Cohaesibacter gelatinilyticus: one gene and its partner. The protein of the gene in region 2 interacts with the protein of the main gene of each other region in a pairwise test. Links are inferred from orthologs where the notes say so. Each region holds a gene or a part of one and is shown on either strand. Other genes may lie near its edges.

The links.
Region 1: the proteins of CRO57_RS23650 (region 2) and topA interact in binary tests that used the Escherichia coli proteins (3 or more experiments, as listed by UniProt). The link is inferred for Cohaesibacter gelatinilyticus from one-to-one orthologs.

The regions. Positions count from the first base shown.
Region 1 is NZ_OBEL01000001.1:1,698,006-1,706,623, reverse strand. The notes cover bases 2,752-5,894. They hold topA (type I DNA topoisomerase), read right to left. Parts: upstream 5,583-5,894; coding sequence 2,952-5,582; downstream 2,752-2,951. Other genes in these bases: rnr (ribonuclease R), read right to left, coding at 2,752-2,927. Also shown: CRO57_RS07550 (DUF983 domain-containing protein), read right to left, coding at 48-467; more of rnr, read right to left, coding at 627-2,751; DNA-processing protein DprA, read right to left, coding at 6,077-7,204; glycerol-3-phosphate 1-O-acyltransferase PlsY, read right to left, coding at 7,389-8,084; CRO57_RS07525 (dihydroorotase), read right to left, coding at 8,226-8,618. UniProt on the Escherichia coli protein: Releases the supercoiling and torsional tension of DNA, which is introduced during the DNA replication and transcription, by transiently cleaving and rejoining one strand of the DNA duplex.
Region 2 is NZ_OBEL01000010.1:46,569-55,026, reverse strand. What follows is about bases 3,346-6,328. They hold CRO57_RS23650 (IMPACT family protein), read right to left. Parts: upstream 5,135-6,328; coding sequence 4,556-5,134; downstream 3,346-4,555. Other genes in these bases: CRO57_RS23640 (aminotransferase-like domain-containing protein), read right to left, coding at 6,322-6,328; CRO57_RS23645 (2'-deoxycytidine 5'-triphosphate deaminase), read right to left, coding at 5,140-6,243; CRO57_RS23655 (GNAT family N-acetyltransferase), read right to left, coding at 3,346-4,273. Also shown: CRO57_RS23670 (ion transporter), read left to right, coding at 292-1,116; CRO57_RS23665 (glutathione S-transferase), read left to right, coding at 1,129-1,809; CRO57_RS23660 (GNAT family N-acetyltransferase), read right to left, coding at 1,784-2,689; more of CRO57_RS23655, read right to left, coding at 3,128-3,345; more of CRO57_RS23640, read right to left, coding at 6,329-7,686; CRO57_RS23635 (DMT family transporter), read left to right, coding at 7,831-8,458.

The DNA of each region.
Region 1 (8,618 bases), on a different replicon or contig from region 2:
GGTCTTTGTTCCAGTACATGATGACCTTTCGGGTCTTGAAGGAGAGTTCAGGCCTTCTCGGGGAAATCCGATTCTGAATTTGGATCAAAACCATGCATATAGTTAGCCCATTGCAAGGCAACGATTACGCCCTTGATGGGGCGCAAAAAAGCCAATGACATGGCAATGGTGATGGGAATCCAGATCAGCATATGAATGGTCAAACTCGGTCTGAATGTAATTTCTGCCCAGATGAGAAGCGGAATTACGATATGCCCGACAATGAAAATGGTGAAATAGGGTGGTGCATCATCTGCGCGCTGATGGGAATAGTCCTCACCACAATTGGTACAAGTATCAGCGACTTTCAAAAATCCATCAAATAACTTGCCTTGCTCGCAATTGGGGCAACGGCATTTGGCACCATTCACCAAAGCAGGCCATAATGGCCGTGCAGGTGTGGAGGTGATTGTGATCTGGCTATTCAAAGGTATCTCCTCACAGGTTCCAGTCCTGACAGAAGGGAATTGCGTTCACATAGTCCTTGTTATTTTATGGTTGTGACACTTTCGAGCCAACTGTCCGCGGCAAGATAAACATAGATCAACTGATTTGTCTGCAAAAATGCGTATAAAGACGTATATTTTCTATTGGCGACCGGATTTGCGGCGTGGACGTGTGGTCCCTGGCTTTTTTCGACCTGAATATCTGCCGTTTCGGCCTTTGCGAAAGGGGCCTTTGCTCACCCGGCCTTTTATGCTCGACTTCGTGCCAGGCGTTAACATCTCGAACCGCAATGCACCGGCCATAGGTGCTGCTTCCACAAGCCTCACTTCTACCTGATCACCCAAGCGGTAGGTCTCACCTGTGGCTTCTCCCACCATGGCATGATTGGCTTCGTCAAAATGATAATAATCGTGACCTAGTGTTTTTGCCGGAATAAAACCATCCGCACCAGTATCATGCAGTTGCACGAACAGGCCAACCTTGGTGACACCTGCGATTTTGCCATGGAATTTTGCGCCAACCTTGTCAGCCAGGAAGCTCGCTATCAGGCGATCCTTGGTTTCGCGTTCCGCTGCCATGGCACGTCGCTCGGTGCTTGAAATGGCGGCAGCAATGGCTTCCAGCTTGGGCTCAAAACCACCAGGAAGGCCATCGTCTCCCAAATTCAAGGCTGATATGAGGGCACGATGAACAATCAAATCTGCATAGCGGCGGATTGGTGATGTGAAATGTGCATATCTTTGCAGGTTTAGACCGAAATGGCCGATATTTGCCGGATGATATTCGGCTTGCGATTGCGTGCGCAAAATGACCGTGGAGACCAATGGACCATGTTCCGTGTTGCCCATCTTGCCAAGAATGCGATTGAACATTTCCGGGCGCAGATTTCCGCCTTTTGGCAGGTTCACGTCCAAGGATGCAAGAAATTCGCGAAGGCCTTCCAGCTTTGGCAAGGAAGGGACATCATGGATGCGGTAGATCAGAGCTTGCTTATGTTTTTCCAGACTTTCCGCAGCTGCCACATTGGCCTGGATCATGAATTCTTCGACGAGCTTATGCGCGTCCAGACGATCTGGCACAAAGACCCTGTCCAGCATGCCGTCAGGCTTCAGGATCAGCTTTCGTTCAGGGATATCCAACTCCAAGGGGGAGCGATCATCTCGCCCTTTTTTCAGAACTGCGTATCCATCCCAAAGAGGTTTCAGGATCGGGTCCAGCAATGGTCCGGTTTTGTCATCCGGTTCACCATCAATTGCGGCTTGCGCCTGATTGTAGGAAATGCCCGCGGCGACCTTGATCATGACACGATGGAAGCTATGGCGGATTTTTCTGCCATCCGCGTTATAGATCATGCGAACAGCAAGCGATGGACGATCTTCTTTTTCTCGCAAGGAACACAGATTGTTTGAGATCCGCTCTGGTAGCATTGGAACAACCCGGTCAGGGAAATAGACCGAATTGCCGCGCTTCAACGCTTCCTTGTCCAGATTGGAGCCAAATGGAATGTGATGAGCAACATCTGCAATTGCGACATAGGCAATGATGCCGTCGGGATTGTTTGGATCTTCGTCGGGCTCGGCAAAGATGGCATCATCGTGATCCTTGGCGTCCGCCGGATCAATGGTGACAAACGGAATAGCACGCCAGTCTTCTCGTCCCATCAGTCCGGGATGCGTGGCATTCTCGGCTTCTTCCAGTACCGCTGGCGGGAAGATGTAAGGAATGTCCAGAGCATGGATGGAGATCATGCTGACAGCCTGCTCTGATGCCATCGGGCCGATGACTTCCTGCACGCGAGCGCGAGGTGTTTTGCCACGACCAGTGCGGGTCAGAGTGACGGAAACCAGATCGCCTTCTTCCGCATCGCCTCGTCCGGAATCATCGATCGGCATTTCCTGGGTTTTCTTGTCGATCGGGACCAGACGACCGCCGCCATGGACGGTGTCGCGTCGATAGATTCCCAAAATCAGGTCTTGGCGTACAGGTAGGATCTTGATGACCCGAGCCGTGAATTTGGCTGTGTCATGTTCGATATCCTTATCGAGCTGCTTTGCAAGCACTCGGTCGCCAATTCCGGGAACAGCCTTGGATTTCTTGTCTGGTTGAATCAGAACCTTGGGGGCGGGGCCGTGCTCTTCCTCATCCCATTTCATGGGGAGGGCAAGCAAGTCGCCAAAAGAATCGCGCTCCGTGATGCGATAGACTCCGACGAAGGGTAGCTCTCCGGATTTGACCAGCCGCTTGCGGTTTTTCTCCAGATGCCCGTCTTCTGTCAGCTCTTTCAGGAGCTTCTTGAGTCCGATACGGGCTGCTCCTTTGATGCCAAAAGCGCGTGCAATTTCGCGTTTGCCTGCTTGACCCGGATTTTCTGCGATGAAAGCTAAAATATCCGCTTTGGTAGGCAGGCTGTCATCGATCCTGCTTCTGCGCTTTTGTTTCACTTAAGCTCAATCCTCGCCCGTTTCTCAGGCGTCGTCGGCAGCGTCGGCTTTTTTGGTCGCTGCCTTTTTTGTGGTTGTTTTCTTGGCTGTGGTCTTTTTCGCTGTCGTTTTCTTGGCGGCGGTTTTCTTTGCTGGCGCCTTTTTCTTGGTACCAGTTTTGCCCGCCTTGGCTGCGATCAACTCCAATGCCTGTTCCATCGTGACCGATTGTGGATCGGTGTCCTTCGGCAGTGTCGCGTTGATCTTGCCATGATTGACATAAGGACCATAGCGGCCGTCCTTGACCGAGATCGCTCCGCCATCAGGATGATCGCCCAGTTCTTTCAGGACCTGAGCGGTTCGGCGACCACCACCTTTGGCGCGTTTTTCAGCCAAAAGGGTCACTGCGTGGTTGAGGCCGACAGTAAAGATGTCATCGACACTTGGCAGATTTGCATAGGTACCGTCATGCAGAACAAACGGACCATAGCGACCAAGGCCTGCCTTGATCTCCTTGCCGTCTTCCGGATGCATGCCGACTGGGCGCGGCAATGACAGCAGTTGCAGGGCCTTCTCCAGATCAATGCTTTGTGGATCCCAGCCCTTTGGAATGGAGGAGCGAGGAGGCTTTTTCTCTTCGCCCAACTGGACATAAGGTCCGAAGCGACCAGTGCGCAGCGATACGTCAAGGCCGGTTTCCGGATCGACGCCCAGCATTTTGGGGCCATCGCCCATATTTTCCTGCTGTTCGCCATTTCCGTTGTCCAGCTGGCGGGTATAACCGCATTCTGGATAGTTGGAGCAACCGACAAAGGCACCATAGCGGCTGGTTTTCAGGCTAAGTTGACCATTGTCGCAGGATGGACATACACGCGGGTCCTTGCCTTCTTCCTTCTGCGGGAAGGCATAGGCGGCGAGTACTTCATTGAGGGTGTCCAGTACCTGAGAAACACGCAGCTCCTTGGTGCCATCGACATGTTGGGAGAAGTCTTCCCAGAATTCCTTCAGCACATCTTTCCATTGCAGCTCGCCTGCGGAGATCTTGTCGAGTTTTTCTTCCAGGCTGGCTGTGAAGTCGTATTGTACATAACGCTCAAAGAAATTGGACAGGAAGCCCGTGACCAGACGGCCTTTGCCCGATGGGATCAGACGTTTTTTGTCCAACTCTACGTAGTCGCGATCACGCAACACGGAAAGGGTGGCTGTGTAGGTGGAAGGACGGCCAATACCCAATTCTTCCATTTTCTTGATGAGGGTAGCCTCAGTATAGCGTGGTGGAGGCTCGGTATGATGCTGAGTAGCCGTCACACCTTTGCGGGCCAAAGCTTCACCTTCGCTCATTGGTGGCAAGCGTTTGCTTTCCTCGTCGTCCGAGTCATCCTTGGTCTCGGTATAGAGCGTCAGGAAACCATCAAAGCGCACAACAGAGCCGGTTGCACGCAGACCGGCAGAACGAGAACCATGTTGAGCTACGATCTCAACAGTGGTGCGTTCAATCTGGGCAGAGGCCATTTGGGATGCCATGGTTCGGCGCCAGATGAGAGTATAGAGTTTGAGTTGTTCTTCATCCAGATATCTGGCCATCTGTTTTGGATGGCGGAAAATATCGGTCGGGCGGATTGCCTCGTGAGCTTCCTGGGCGTTTTTGGCTTTTGAGGAATAGTAGCGCGGTTTTTCCGGTACATAATCCTTGCCAAATTCGTTTTCAATGGCACCCCGGATGGGGCCAATTGCTTCCGGTGCAATCTGCACACCGTCGGTACGCATATAAGTGATCAGACCTGTAGTCTCACCACCCAGAGAGATGCCTTCATACAACTTCTGGGCAATTTGCATGGTGCGGGCTGCGGCAAAACCAAGCTTGCGGGAGGCTTCCATCTGCAGGGTAGAGGTGGTGAAAGGTGCGAACGGATTGCGTTTGACCGGTTTCGCTTCAACAGACTGGATCGTTATGTTGGCTTGTTCGATCAGCTGTTTGATATCAGCTGCTTCGGTTTCACTACCAATGTCGTGCCGGTTTTTCTTGATGCCATCGACGGATACGACACGTGCCTGGACATCATCACTGCCAGCGGTCGACAGATCGGCAAAGATAGACCAGTATTCCTGCGGGAGGAATGCTTCGATCTCGGTTTCTCGCTGGCAAACAAGGCGTAGTGCAACTGATTGCACACGCCCTGCAGAACGTGCCCCGGGCAATTTACGCCATAGAACTGGTGACAGGGTAAATCCGACCAGATAATCCAGCGCGCGGCGGGCAAGATATGCTTCTACCAATGGCGCGTCGATGTCGCGTGGATTTTCCATGGCATCCAGAATGGACTTCTTGGTAATGGCATTGAACACCACACGTTGAATGGGCTTGTCTTTCAAAACCCGTTTATTCTTTAGAACCTGCAACACATGCCACGAAATGGCTTCCCCTTCGCGGTCGGGGTCAGTCGCGAGAATGACGCGGTCGGATTCTTTGACGGCACTGGCAATTTCCGTAAGGCGTTTCTTGGATTTTGCATCCGCCTCCCAGGTCATCTTGAAGTCATCATCTGGCAGAACGGAGCCGTCTTTGGACGGAAGATCGCGTACATGGCCATATGAAGCCAGAACTTTATAGTCCTTGCCGAGATATTTATTGATCGTCTTGGCTTTAGCCGGTGACTCTACAATGACAACGTCCATGTGAAATCCGTCTCTTCAAAATCTGATGCCATATCATTACGCCGAACCAAGGCATAAAGCATGGGCCTACCGCGCAATCTGGCAGATGATTCTTATCGTCCTAGTCCTGTCAAATGACCCTTCCTGATGCCAAGGTCAAGGCTTGTCGAGATGTTCCTAGACGATTGTGTTGCTTTCGCACAACAAGAAATTGGGAGGAGGAGAAACGGAATGTCACTCAAAAGATGTATTTTTACTACTACAACCTAAATTTCATTTGGGTGTTCCTTATATCGAAAAAATTATTAGAATGTTGAAAATATTGATAAATTAATATGAATTGATTTTTTTAAGTGCAGGAATGGCAATGAATTCAGAATTAGCCAACCGTATAGAGAAATCTACGGAATATTTGGGCCAATTTTTGAAGGATGCTAGTAAATTGGATGCGAAGTGGTTGGCGGGTGATGTTTCTATCTTCCGGATGGTATCTATGTGCTTATAGTATATACGCTCTATTGCGGACGAAGAGAGACGGTTTGATTTCCGTGACGTTCCAAGCGTCCTGCCAGATCCAATTCTAACAATATCATCTGTATCTGGTTGAGAGGCATCGAAGTGAGGCGTGCCAACTCATCAATGGCAATTGGTGTCAGATTGAGGCTACAGACCAACTTGTCACGCTCTATTTCCACGATTTGCAAGTCTGGTTCCAGATGGTCAGGTTCGATGGCTGAATATTCTTCCAATAGTGCTTTTGAGGAATTGGGTTTCGGTATGTAATGCGCAAGTGCCTCAAGTATGTCATCGACTTGGGTAACCAGACATGCACCTTGTTTGATAAGGTGGTTTGTTCCGGCTGATCGAGGATCCAGGGGCGAGCCGGGAATGGCGAAGACTTCGCGCCCTTGCTCCAGGGCATAGCGAGCGGTGATGAGCGAACCTGACCGTTTGGCTGCCTCGATCACCAATGTTCCTGCTGAAATGCCCGATATGATCCGGTTGCGGCGAGGAAAATCCTGTGCGCGGGCCTGCCATGAGAATGGTGCCTCGGATATGATCATGCCGTTATGGGATATTTGATGGGCAAGCGGGATATTCTCTTTGGGGTAGAGCTTGCCCAAGCCACCTGCAACCACTGCTATCGTTCCCGTCTCAAGGCTTGCAGTGTGGGCGGCGGTGTCAATGCCTCGTGCGAGGCCACTGGCAACGACAATATCATTTTGACCAAGCTGACTGGCTAATGTCTGAGTGAGTTTCAATCCGCTTGCAGAACAATTGCGGGAACCAACGATTGCTACAATTGTCTTTTGTGCCCAATGCTCCTGACCGGCAATGGTCAGAATTGGTGGTGGGGCATGGGTATGGGTAAGATCTCGTGGGTAATCTGGCTCACCAAGTGCGACCAGTCGGGCTCCGGTTTTGTAGACTGCTTCCCATTCCCGTTCCGTATCTTCCTTGGATGCAATCTGGATTTTTCGTTTGGCTCCACCTCGCTCGGAGAGCGTGGGAACTGCTTCAAGAGCTTTTTCTGCCGATCCGAAATGATTGAGCAGATCACGAAAGGTTGCGGGCCCAATATTCTCGCTGCGGATCAGGCGTAACCAATTGAAGCGTTGCTGATCGCTAAGTCGGTGAGCCATTGATTGTACTAGGTTGGCAGCGAGTTCTTGTGTGAAAGGTTGGTGATTTGTCTTTGTAGAGGAAATGTTTTTTCGGCTCATGAAATTGCCTTTCGGACTGGGTTATTCAGCCCTGCCGGGCGGAAAAATGCCCTGCAAATGATCTCGGTCGAGAGTCAAAAAGGAAATGGATTTGAGTGAAACCCTATAGGCTGTCTCCATCCTGTTTGCTGGTATCGCTTGCAAGATTTTCAGCCTGGTCAGTGGCGTCATCATCGTCCGCTGGCTGGTCATTCTGACCTATTTTGCTTTCTGTGCCGTCCAACAGGCGCATGATATTGGCCTTGTGTTTGATCCATAGCAGAGCGGTGAGAACTGCTACCAATTCGGCCAGTTGCCATTCTCCAAAGCCGAGCAATGCAAAAGGCGTTAGCGCACTGGCAATGAGAGCGGATAATGAGGAATATCGGGTTAAATAAGCACATGCCAGCCAAACCAATGCAAAGAGCAGAAAGGCAGGCCAATAAAGACCCAGAACGACACCGATATAGGTGGCAACACCTTTGCCACCTTTGAATTTCAGCCAGAACGGAAAGAGATGGCCAAGAAAAGCGCCCATGCCAGCCAATAAGGCGGTATCGGGACCCCATTCTTTCGCTATCAAAACAGCCAAGGTACCTTTCAGCATATCGCCTAGCAATGTGAGGGCGGCCAGTTTCTTGCTTCCGGTTCGCAAGACGTTCGTTGCGCCTATATTGCCTGATCCGATTTTTCTGACATCACCCATGCCCCCAAATTTGGTCAATACAAGACCGAATGGTGTGGAACCAAGGAGATAGCCAAAGGCCAACGCCATGAAGAGATAGGGCAGGGCTACGCCCCAATGTATCGGATCGGGCATTGCTGTTTCCTCCTGGACCCAATAGCTGTTGTTTTTGGATCACCTGGCGCGATGGGCTTTTCAGCATCGCAATTTTCACCGATATCACCAACAAGATGGTTTCGGATATCTTGCTGGTGATCGATTCGGATCATGCACATTCTACTGAGAGTAATGATGCACTTGCTGTCCTGCAACATAGGTTTGCAGAACCTTGCCTGAGAAACGGGCTTGATGGAATGCAGTATTCTTCGAGCGAGAGCTTAGATCTTCGCGATCAACCAGCCATGGATAGTCAGCGTCAAACAGGATGATATCTGCTGCCGATCCGATTTTCAAACTACCTGCATCGAGTCCCAACAAGCTGGCTGGCGTACTGGACATTGCGTTGATGAGCTGACTGATGGTCAGCTGCTCGGAATGAACCATGCGAAGACCTGCAGCGAGGAATGTTTCCAATCCAACCGCACCGTCCGCACATTCTGCAAAGGGGTGACGCTTGGTGTCCACATCCTGCGGGTCATGAGCAGACACAATGACATCGATTGTGCCATC
Region 2 (8,458 bases):
ACCAACTTCGATCAGATATATGAAAACAGCTGGAGCGGGTGAAGGGAATCGAACCCTCGTCTTAAGCTTGGGAAGCTCCTGCTCTACCATTGAGCTACACCCGCTGAATGTGATCCTTTTATCGATCTTTCAAAAAAGGGGCAAGGTGATTGCACCTTGCCTCCCCAATTGGGTAGGGTCAATCATACTCTTTTCCCTTGGGTCTTGTAACTGAGGTCTTGCATTCGCCATGCTTTGCGGACAAAAAGTGCCAACTGATACACATTTGTCCTGATACGGAAATGCCTCGTCATGCTTGCCAGACTAGAAACAATCCTGTCCTCCCGCCAGTTTGAACTGGCTATCACCGCTCTGATCATTCTCAATGCCATCACATTGGGTCTGGAAACATGGCCAGCAGCTGTAGAACTCTTCGGAGGCTTCTTTCATCTGCTTGATAAAGCCATTCTGGCAATTTTCGTGATCGAGATCAGTCTACGTCTTGGCATTCATCGTCTGCGCTTCTTCACCGACCCTTGGTCAATCTTTGACTTTGTGGTGGTTGTCATTGCGCTCATTCCGAGCTCTGGTAGTTTATCGGTTCTGCGTGCCTTGCGTGTCTTGCGTGTCTTGCGCCTGATAAGCTTTGTTCCAAGTCTTCGCCGTGTGGTCGGTGCTTTGCTGGAAGCATTACCCGGTCTGGGCTCCATCTCACTGCTGTTGGGACTCATCTATTATGTCTTTGCGGTCATGGCCACAAAGCTGTATGGCGAGGCCTTTCCACAATGGTTTGGGACGCTTGGAGAATCCTCCTATACCTTGTTCCAGATCATGACGCTGGAAAGCTGGTCCATGGGCGTCGTTCGTCCGGTGATGGATTATGCTCCCCTCGCCTGGCTCTTCTTCGTGCCGTTCATTCTTGTTACTTCCTTCACCGTTCTGAACCTCTTCATCGGTATCATTGTCTCCGCCATGCAGTCCGAACATGAAGCGACGGCAGAAGCAGATCGCGCCGCCTTGCATGAAGAAACGGAAAGCGTGAGTACCGAGGTAAAGGCCCTTCGGGCAGAACTGGCTGAGTTGAAGGCCATAATTGTGTCTCAAGGGCAAGCTAGAGGTGAAACAGACCGAGTTTAAGGAGCAACCTGAATGAACAATCCCGCACCACAAGCTGATGCCTCGCGTCCTATTCTCTATTCTTTCCGCCGCTGTCCTTATGCCATGCGCGGTCGAATGGGGTTATTTGCGTCTAGTCAGGTCGTGGAGCTGCGTGAGATTGTTCTTCGGGACAAGCCAGCCCATATGATCGAAATGTCTCCTAAAGGTACGGTTCCTGTCCTGATCATGCCGGATGGTCGGGTAATTGACGAGAGCCTGGATATCATGCTCTGGGCGTTGAGCTCGCGGGACCCTCTTGGCTGGTTAAATCCAAATGAAGGATCACTGGACCAGATGCTTGAGCTCATTGCCCACATGGACGGAGATTTCAAACGTCATCTGGATCGCTACAAATACGCGACACGTTATGAAGATGCAGATGAGTTGATTGAACGTGGAATGGCTCTGGTGGCCCTAGATCCTCTGGCTGAGCGATTGAAGCAAAGACCACAGCTTTTCGGCAGCAAGATAAGTTTGGCAGACATTGCCCTCTTTCCCTTTGTACGTCAATTTGCCAATACGAACCGGACATGGTTCGATCAGGCTGCTCCCTCTCCGGTGGTTAATTGGCTGAGGGGCCACGAAGCCTCACAACTCTTTTCTGATATTTTTCGACGATGGATGGTTTGGAAAGAAGGCGATCCTGTTACCCTTTTTCCGGCCCCAGAATAGAAGCCAATATAGTGCGGATAGTTCCTCCTCCCATCGCTGGCTTGCCGTCAGGTTGTTGCAGGCTCCGCTTTTGCTGATAATTTTTGAGGAATTTTATGCTTCTCAATACACCATGACCAGTAAGTGTTTGGGGTCGGGCAAGCGTCTGTATCGCAACGGGATAGGTACCAAACTGCATTTTGTATGCTTCATCACCGATTGAAAAATCAAATCCGCCAAAGCCATCCTTCATCAGATCACAGATCATGTCCTCCAACAGGATTACCCCAGGAGAATGACGTCCATAGCGCTTGAAATCTGCTCCGGGGAGCAAATAAATATACTCCTCTTCGTGACATAACCCGAATGCAACGGCAATGCATACGTCGTCCAGCAACAATTGATAGGTTCTTGTGGAGCCATCCCGTGCTCCTTGTTGCGCCAAGTGCAAATAAAACTCAAAGACACTTTGGTTCTGCATATGCTCCGTGCGCCGGTTCTCCGAAAAACGCAAATGACGAAATGCGCGAAGCGATGAGAATGCTCGCATGATCTCATCCGGGTTTGACACCAATTGAGATCTCAATGACCCTTCCTCGAGCAATTTCTGGCGAGCGCGCCGTAAATTGCCTCGCCGTTTCTTGCTCATGGTCTTTTTGCGCCAATCCTCAAAGCTGCCCGTCAGCTCCGTACGATGACTGTCAAAATTTGCATTTAATTGATGCGCCTTGGGGAACAAATGCAACAAAATCTGATCCGTCGCATGAATATGTTTGATCCAAAGCAAATCGTGAGATGGAAGAATTGAATCAATTTCTGCAGACAAGGCACCTGATTGTCTGATCAACTCATCTAGAAAAGCTGCATTATAAATTGTAGCCGCATAATCTACAAAACCCATATTAAGAAATTCAAGAAGGCGCAGCGGGCCTTTTCTTCGCAACAATAGCGGTAAAGCCAATATAAGCTGCTGGGTGTCTTGCTCACGGATCAAAAGTGTTTGGACCTTGCCCAAAGCAGTGCTGCAGGCATGAGTTTGCAATTTCTCGAGCCAACTCGGCTGCTGGAAAACCGTAGCATCGGAAACTGCATATAGTGCTTGATACTCATCGGACGAAAAATCGAACTCTGACACTATCGAGCATAGAAAGAGCGGGGACTGGTTCATAGCATTCTGATCAAATTCATCTGCTATGGTTGTGACAGATATTCGAACGCCAAACTAGCTAAAATCTTAATGATTTTATACCAAGCTTAACAAAGCACAAATAGATACAGGTAATTTCCAATCAGTCCGAAACATATAGAAACATAATTTACAAATAGAGAGTTGCAACAATCATCCCGCTATGCGGACACCCTCTTGCCTTGTTTCAGGACAAAGCCAGCGATTGAACTGAGACCCCATACCACCTTTTTTGATAACATTGGCGAATGTCACGCCCATGGACCCCAGAAGGGAATGACTGTGCCAGAGCGTATAGATAGTGCTCGGACGGGTCCCGAATTTACGTTTATGGCCTTCGTCACCAACAGTGAAATCGAAATGATCGAATCCTCGATCCAGGCAATCGGCAATCATATCCTCAATCATGAGCAATCCAGGCGAAAAGCGACCCAAACGGTCATAATCTATCGCCGGAAGCAGATAATAGAAACGACCGGCATGAGCCAATCCAAAATGTACCCCGACAATCTGATCATCCAGCGTGAACTGATAAACAACAGCATAGCCTGCCTGAGCGCCGTCCTTGGCCAATTTTAGATAGAAGTCAAAAGCGATGGGATCCTGACAATAGTCCTTTTCCAAACGATCATGAAAACGATCCTTGCGCAATACCCGCAAGCGCTCAAATGCCTGCTCAATCTCAGCAGCATCCATCAGACGCCGCATGGAAAAATTGCCCTCACGCTTCAATGCTTTTCGTTTGCGGTTGTTGTTTCGGCGGGTAGTTCGGGACATTTTTGCGGCACGCCATTCCTCGATATTTCCAAATAGATCAGTCGAATGTGCACCAAATGCGGCTTTTCGAACCTGTGCATTGGGAAAAAGACGTGTTAGATCCAGATCCTGATCCCGCAGATGTTTGATGCGCAATAGATCATACGGAGAAAGAAGCTTCTCCAGATGCAAGTAAAGCTCTGTTGGATCATCCAGCTGCGTCCACAAATCCGGGTGTATGGTTGGCGCGGCATAATCGACCAATCCCAGATTGGCAAATTCGAGAATATACGCCCCCATCATCGGACGTTTGATCAGCGGAAACAGGGCAAGTAATTTGCTGTTTTCTTCATGACGAACGGAAACATACTGAGACGTCAAACCTTCCAGACGACCAATATGGGCATGCATTGCATTGTGCCAAACCGGATGTTGAAAAGCGGTGGCCCGACAAGCATGAAACAAAGCCGCATAATCGCTTGAACCGAAATCAAATTCGGGCGTCAGTTCAAATCTCAGCGATGCTACCTTTAGACGTTCCATGAATATTTCCTGCGCTATGCCGTATATTACTCCGACTTTGGTGCATGATATATTCGAAAATTATAAATTACTCTAAATGGCAGCCAATTTCGACAGACATAAATGGGTAATTCGGTCGCATGTCTGTTGACCCATTGATATATACAAACAGATATTGGAATTCATGCTTAACAGTTCGTCACAGGATCCATCAATCAAGCGAATTCTGCGAGGGTAGTTTTACGCGGTGATAAAGGAAAAATTGCGAATTCAACGTGCCCCGAACCTTGTTAGCAACGGGCTTCAGAGATGGTCCAATTTCAGGATAAACTCATTCAATTCTTCCAGACGTTTCAATGGCCCTTGCACCGTTAGTTCAGCCCCATTTTCTGTGAATTGTCGGTCCTGGACCTCCAGTTTGAGCAATGAGACCTGGCGCTCCAAATCCGACATTTGATCAAACCGGCACTTCACTGTCTCACTCAAAATACGTTGCCAAGGAACCAGATCCGCTGCATCAATTGCTTTGCTGGCTGCACCGGAATAGGCACGAGCCAAGCCTCCTGCTCCGAGTTTCGTGCCGCCAAAATAGCGTACAACGATCACACCAAGATTAATCAGACCACGCCCAATGAGAACCTTGAGCATTGGCATGCCGGATGTGCCTGCCGGTTCACCGTCGTCCTTGGCTCCCTCCTCAATCTGATCATCGTCATGAATTAGGCGAAAAGCTGTAACATGATGATTGGCTTTTCTATGTTCAGCTTTCAACTCATTCAATCGCTTCTCAAACTGATCCATGGGCACAAGAAAGGCCAGAAAACGAGATTTCTTCTCTTCCAGTTCAGCATAGGTCTCATTGGTGACGGTATACAGTGCCATGAACCCTATTGCGCCACTTTGAAATGTTTGGACAGCTTCAGGCCCTGGGCCTGATAGTTGGAACCAATGCCCATTCCATAAAGCTCGCTTGGCCGCGCACGCATCTTTTCATATGCAAGACGTCCAATAATCTGGCCATGCTCAACGATGAATGGCACTTCATGGCTTCGGACTTCCAATACAGCGCGAGAACCGGTGCCACCTGCAGCGCTATGACCAAAACCAGGGTCAAAGAAGCCAGCATAATGGACACGAAATTCACCAACCAGTGGATCGAACGGTACCATCTCGGCAGCATAATCGGGTGGAACATGTACAGCTTCATTTGAAACAAGGATATAAAACTCATCCGGATCCAGGATCAGTTCACCTCGACCATGACCATAGATTGGCTCCCAGAAGTCAACAACCTCTTGTGCATCACGCTTATCAACATCAATCACTGCCGCATGACGCTGCGCCCGATAGCCAATGACGCCATCTCCTGCCAGATCGATGGAAACGGCAATCCCATCTGAAATAAAAGGGTCGCTCGAGGCCACCAACGTTTCTGCTTGATGCAGAGCGAGATGCTCCTGATCGCTTAGCACCACTCGCCCCTGACGAAAACGGATTTGCGTAAGGCGAGAGCCCGCACGGGCAAAAATCGGGAAGGTACGCGGACTAACTTCCAGATAGAGCGGTCCTTCATACCCTTCCGGGATTTTGTCAAACTGTTGAGCCTTGTCAGTGATCAGGCGGGTAAAAATATCCAGTCGTCCGGTGGAGCTTTTAGGATTGGCCGCTGCTGCAATTCCTTTTGGAAGCTTCAAATTCTCCATCAAAGGCACAATATAGACGCACCCGGTTTCCAGAACTGCGCCATCTGTCAAATCAATCTGATGGAGTTGCAAATGATCAAGTTTTTCCTGCACGCTCCGGCGCGGGCCTGGCATGAAGGAAGCACGCACTCTATAAGCGGTTGTACCAAGACGCAGATCCATGCTGGCGGGTTGGATCTGATCCTCGTCCAGCGCACTCTCATATCCAATCGCTCCGGCCTCAACCAACTGGTGGATATCGGTATCGTTCAAAATTCCCGAACCGGAAAAGATAACGGAGTTACTCATGGCACTGCCCCTGAACAGATGATTTTTCGCTGTTTAGCAGGGATAAAGGAACGGGGCAATGCAGGATCTGCTTTTGCCTTATATCTCATCCAACAACCTGCTCAATCTTCCAAAAATGTCATCGGACTGCATCTGGCTGACATTGAAACGCATGAAACAGTCTTTTGTCTGAGTCAGGCTGAAGGCATTGCCAGGTGCAAGGATTATATCCTCCTTCAAGGCGTTGCGTGCAAGAGTAGATGCAGAGACATTTCCGGGAAGCTCACACCAGAGGTAGAAGCCACCTCTTGGCAGAATCCATGGCCTGATACCCAAGGCATCCAGCTTTCCCGCGACCTCGGCTCGACGTTTGGCCAGCAACGTTCGGGTCGTTTCCAACTGTCGGCGATATCCACCATCCCGTAAGACCGTAAAGACCATATTGGCTGCGAACGGTCCCGGGCCACCAAAATTGGTCGCTACCTGCAAATCGGTCAGCGCCTCAATCCAATCGGGTTTGGCAGCGATATAGCCACAGCGGATCGATGCTGAAAGCGTTTTTGAATAGCTACCAATGCGCACGACGTTGGACAAACCATCCAGTGCTGCCAAACGAGCAGAAGGCTCTGGTTCAAAGGCGGAAAAAATTTCATCTTCGATGATGGTAAGATCATGATCTGCCGCCAACTTCAACAGCTTGTGCGCCTTTTGCAGCGAGAGTGTCACTCCGGTCGGATTATGCAGACCGGAATTGGTCACATAGAGGCTTGGCTTATGCCTGATCAAGGTTTTCTCAAAATATTCCAGATCTGGGCCATCCTTTTGCAAGGGCACTCCGATGACAGTGACACGATGGGCACGAAGAAGGGCCTGGAAATTGAAGTAAGCCGGATCATCCAACAACACACAATCACCAGGACGCAGCAGCAGACGACAGATGAGATCGATGCTTTGCGTGCCCGACGATGTCAGCAAGATTTGATCAGGGCTGAGGCTCAATCCCTCATCGGCCCAATCCCGGACCAGCAAATTTCGAAGCTCTGGTAACCCACGCGCATTGCCATAATCCGACAAGCCTTCTTCATTGGCCCGGGCCTGACTACGAATGGCTTTTCTTATGGCTTGTTGTGGCATCCAGTCTGCCGGCATCCAACCACATCCCGGTTTGAGATGTTTCAGGGAAGCATCAAGGGATTGCCTTGATACCCAAAGTGGATCGATTACCCGGTCCAGATGCGGCCCGGCTTGCGCAATTTCAAAAGGTTGTTTGACATTGGAAACATAGAAACCCGAACCGCGTCGAGCGGAAATCAGACCTTCAGCTACCAAGCGATCATAGGCCTCAACCACGGTGGAGGGCGCCATGCCCAATCTTGCCGCATAACTTCGGATTGAAGGCAATTTATCGCCAGCCAGCAAAGCCCGATTGGCAATTTGGCGCTGAACTTCCTCCACCACCATCATTGAACGAGAGCTTCTTGACGTATTTTTCTGATCCAAGTGTATCACCCAAAATATCAATACAGTTTTTGAAAATTGTACTGCTTTGTTCCTATCTTTGCAAAGGACTTGTTTTTAATCTGCAAAGACAAGAAGGAGACAATGAGCATGCAGGCAAAAACAAAAGGCTGGATCAACGGATTATTGGGCGTCTTGATTTTTAGTGGTTCGCTTCCAGCCACCCGCATTGCGGTAGAAGGGTTTTCACCATTTTTTTTGACTTCTGCCCGGGCTGTTATCGCAGCGCTTCTCGGCTTGCTGCTGCTTTATGCGCTCAAACAAAAACGCCCCGATAAAGCAGATTTCATCTCTCTTTGTCTCGTCTCCATAGGAGTAGTGATCGGCTTTCCTCTTCTAACCGCTCTTGCCTTGCAAACCATCACTGCGGCCCATTCCATTGTTTTTATCGGGCTTCTCCCTTTTGCTACGGCAATTTTCGCAGTTTTGCGTGGCGGTGAGAGACCCGGCAAACTCTTCTGGCTCTTTTCCCTGATGGGTAGCATGGCTGTTGCTTTGTTTGCCTTATCGACAAGTGAAGCTACGTCGTTCCCGGGAGATCTGTTGATGCTGGGCGCTATCATCATTTGTGGTCTGGGCTATGCCGAAGGGGCAGCCCTGTCACGACGTCTGGGCGGATGGCAGGTCATTTCCTGGGCGTTGCTCCTATCTTTGCCGATCATGGCACTTGTCGCCATGATCACGTTACCGGACTTCTCCAGCGCGATTGCTCCTTCCG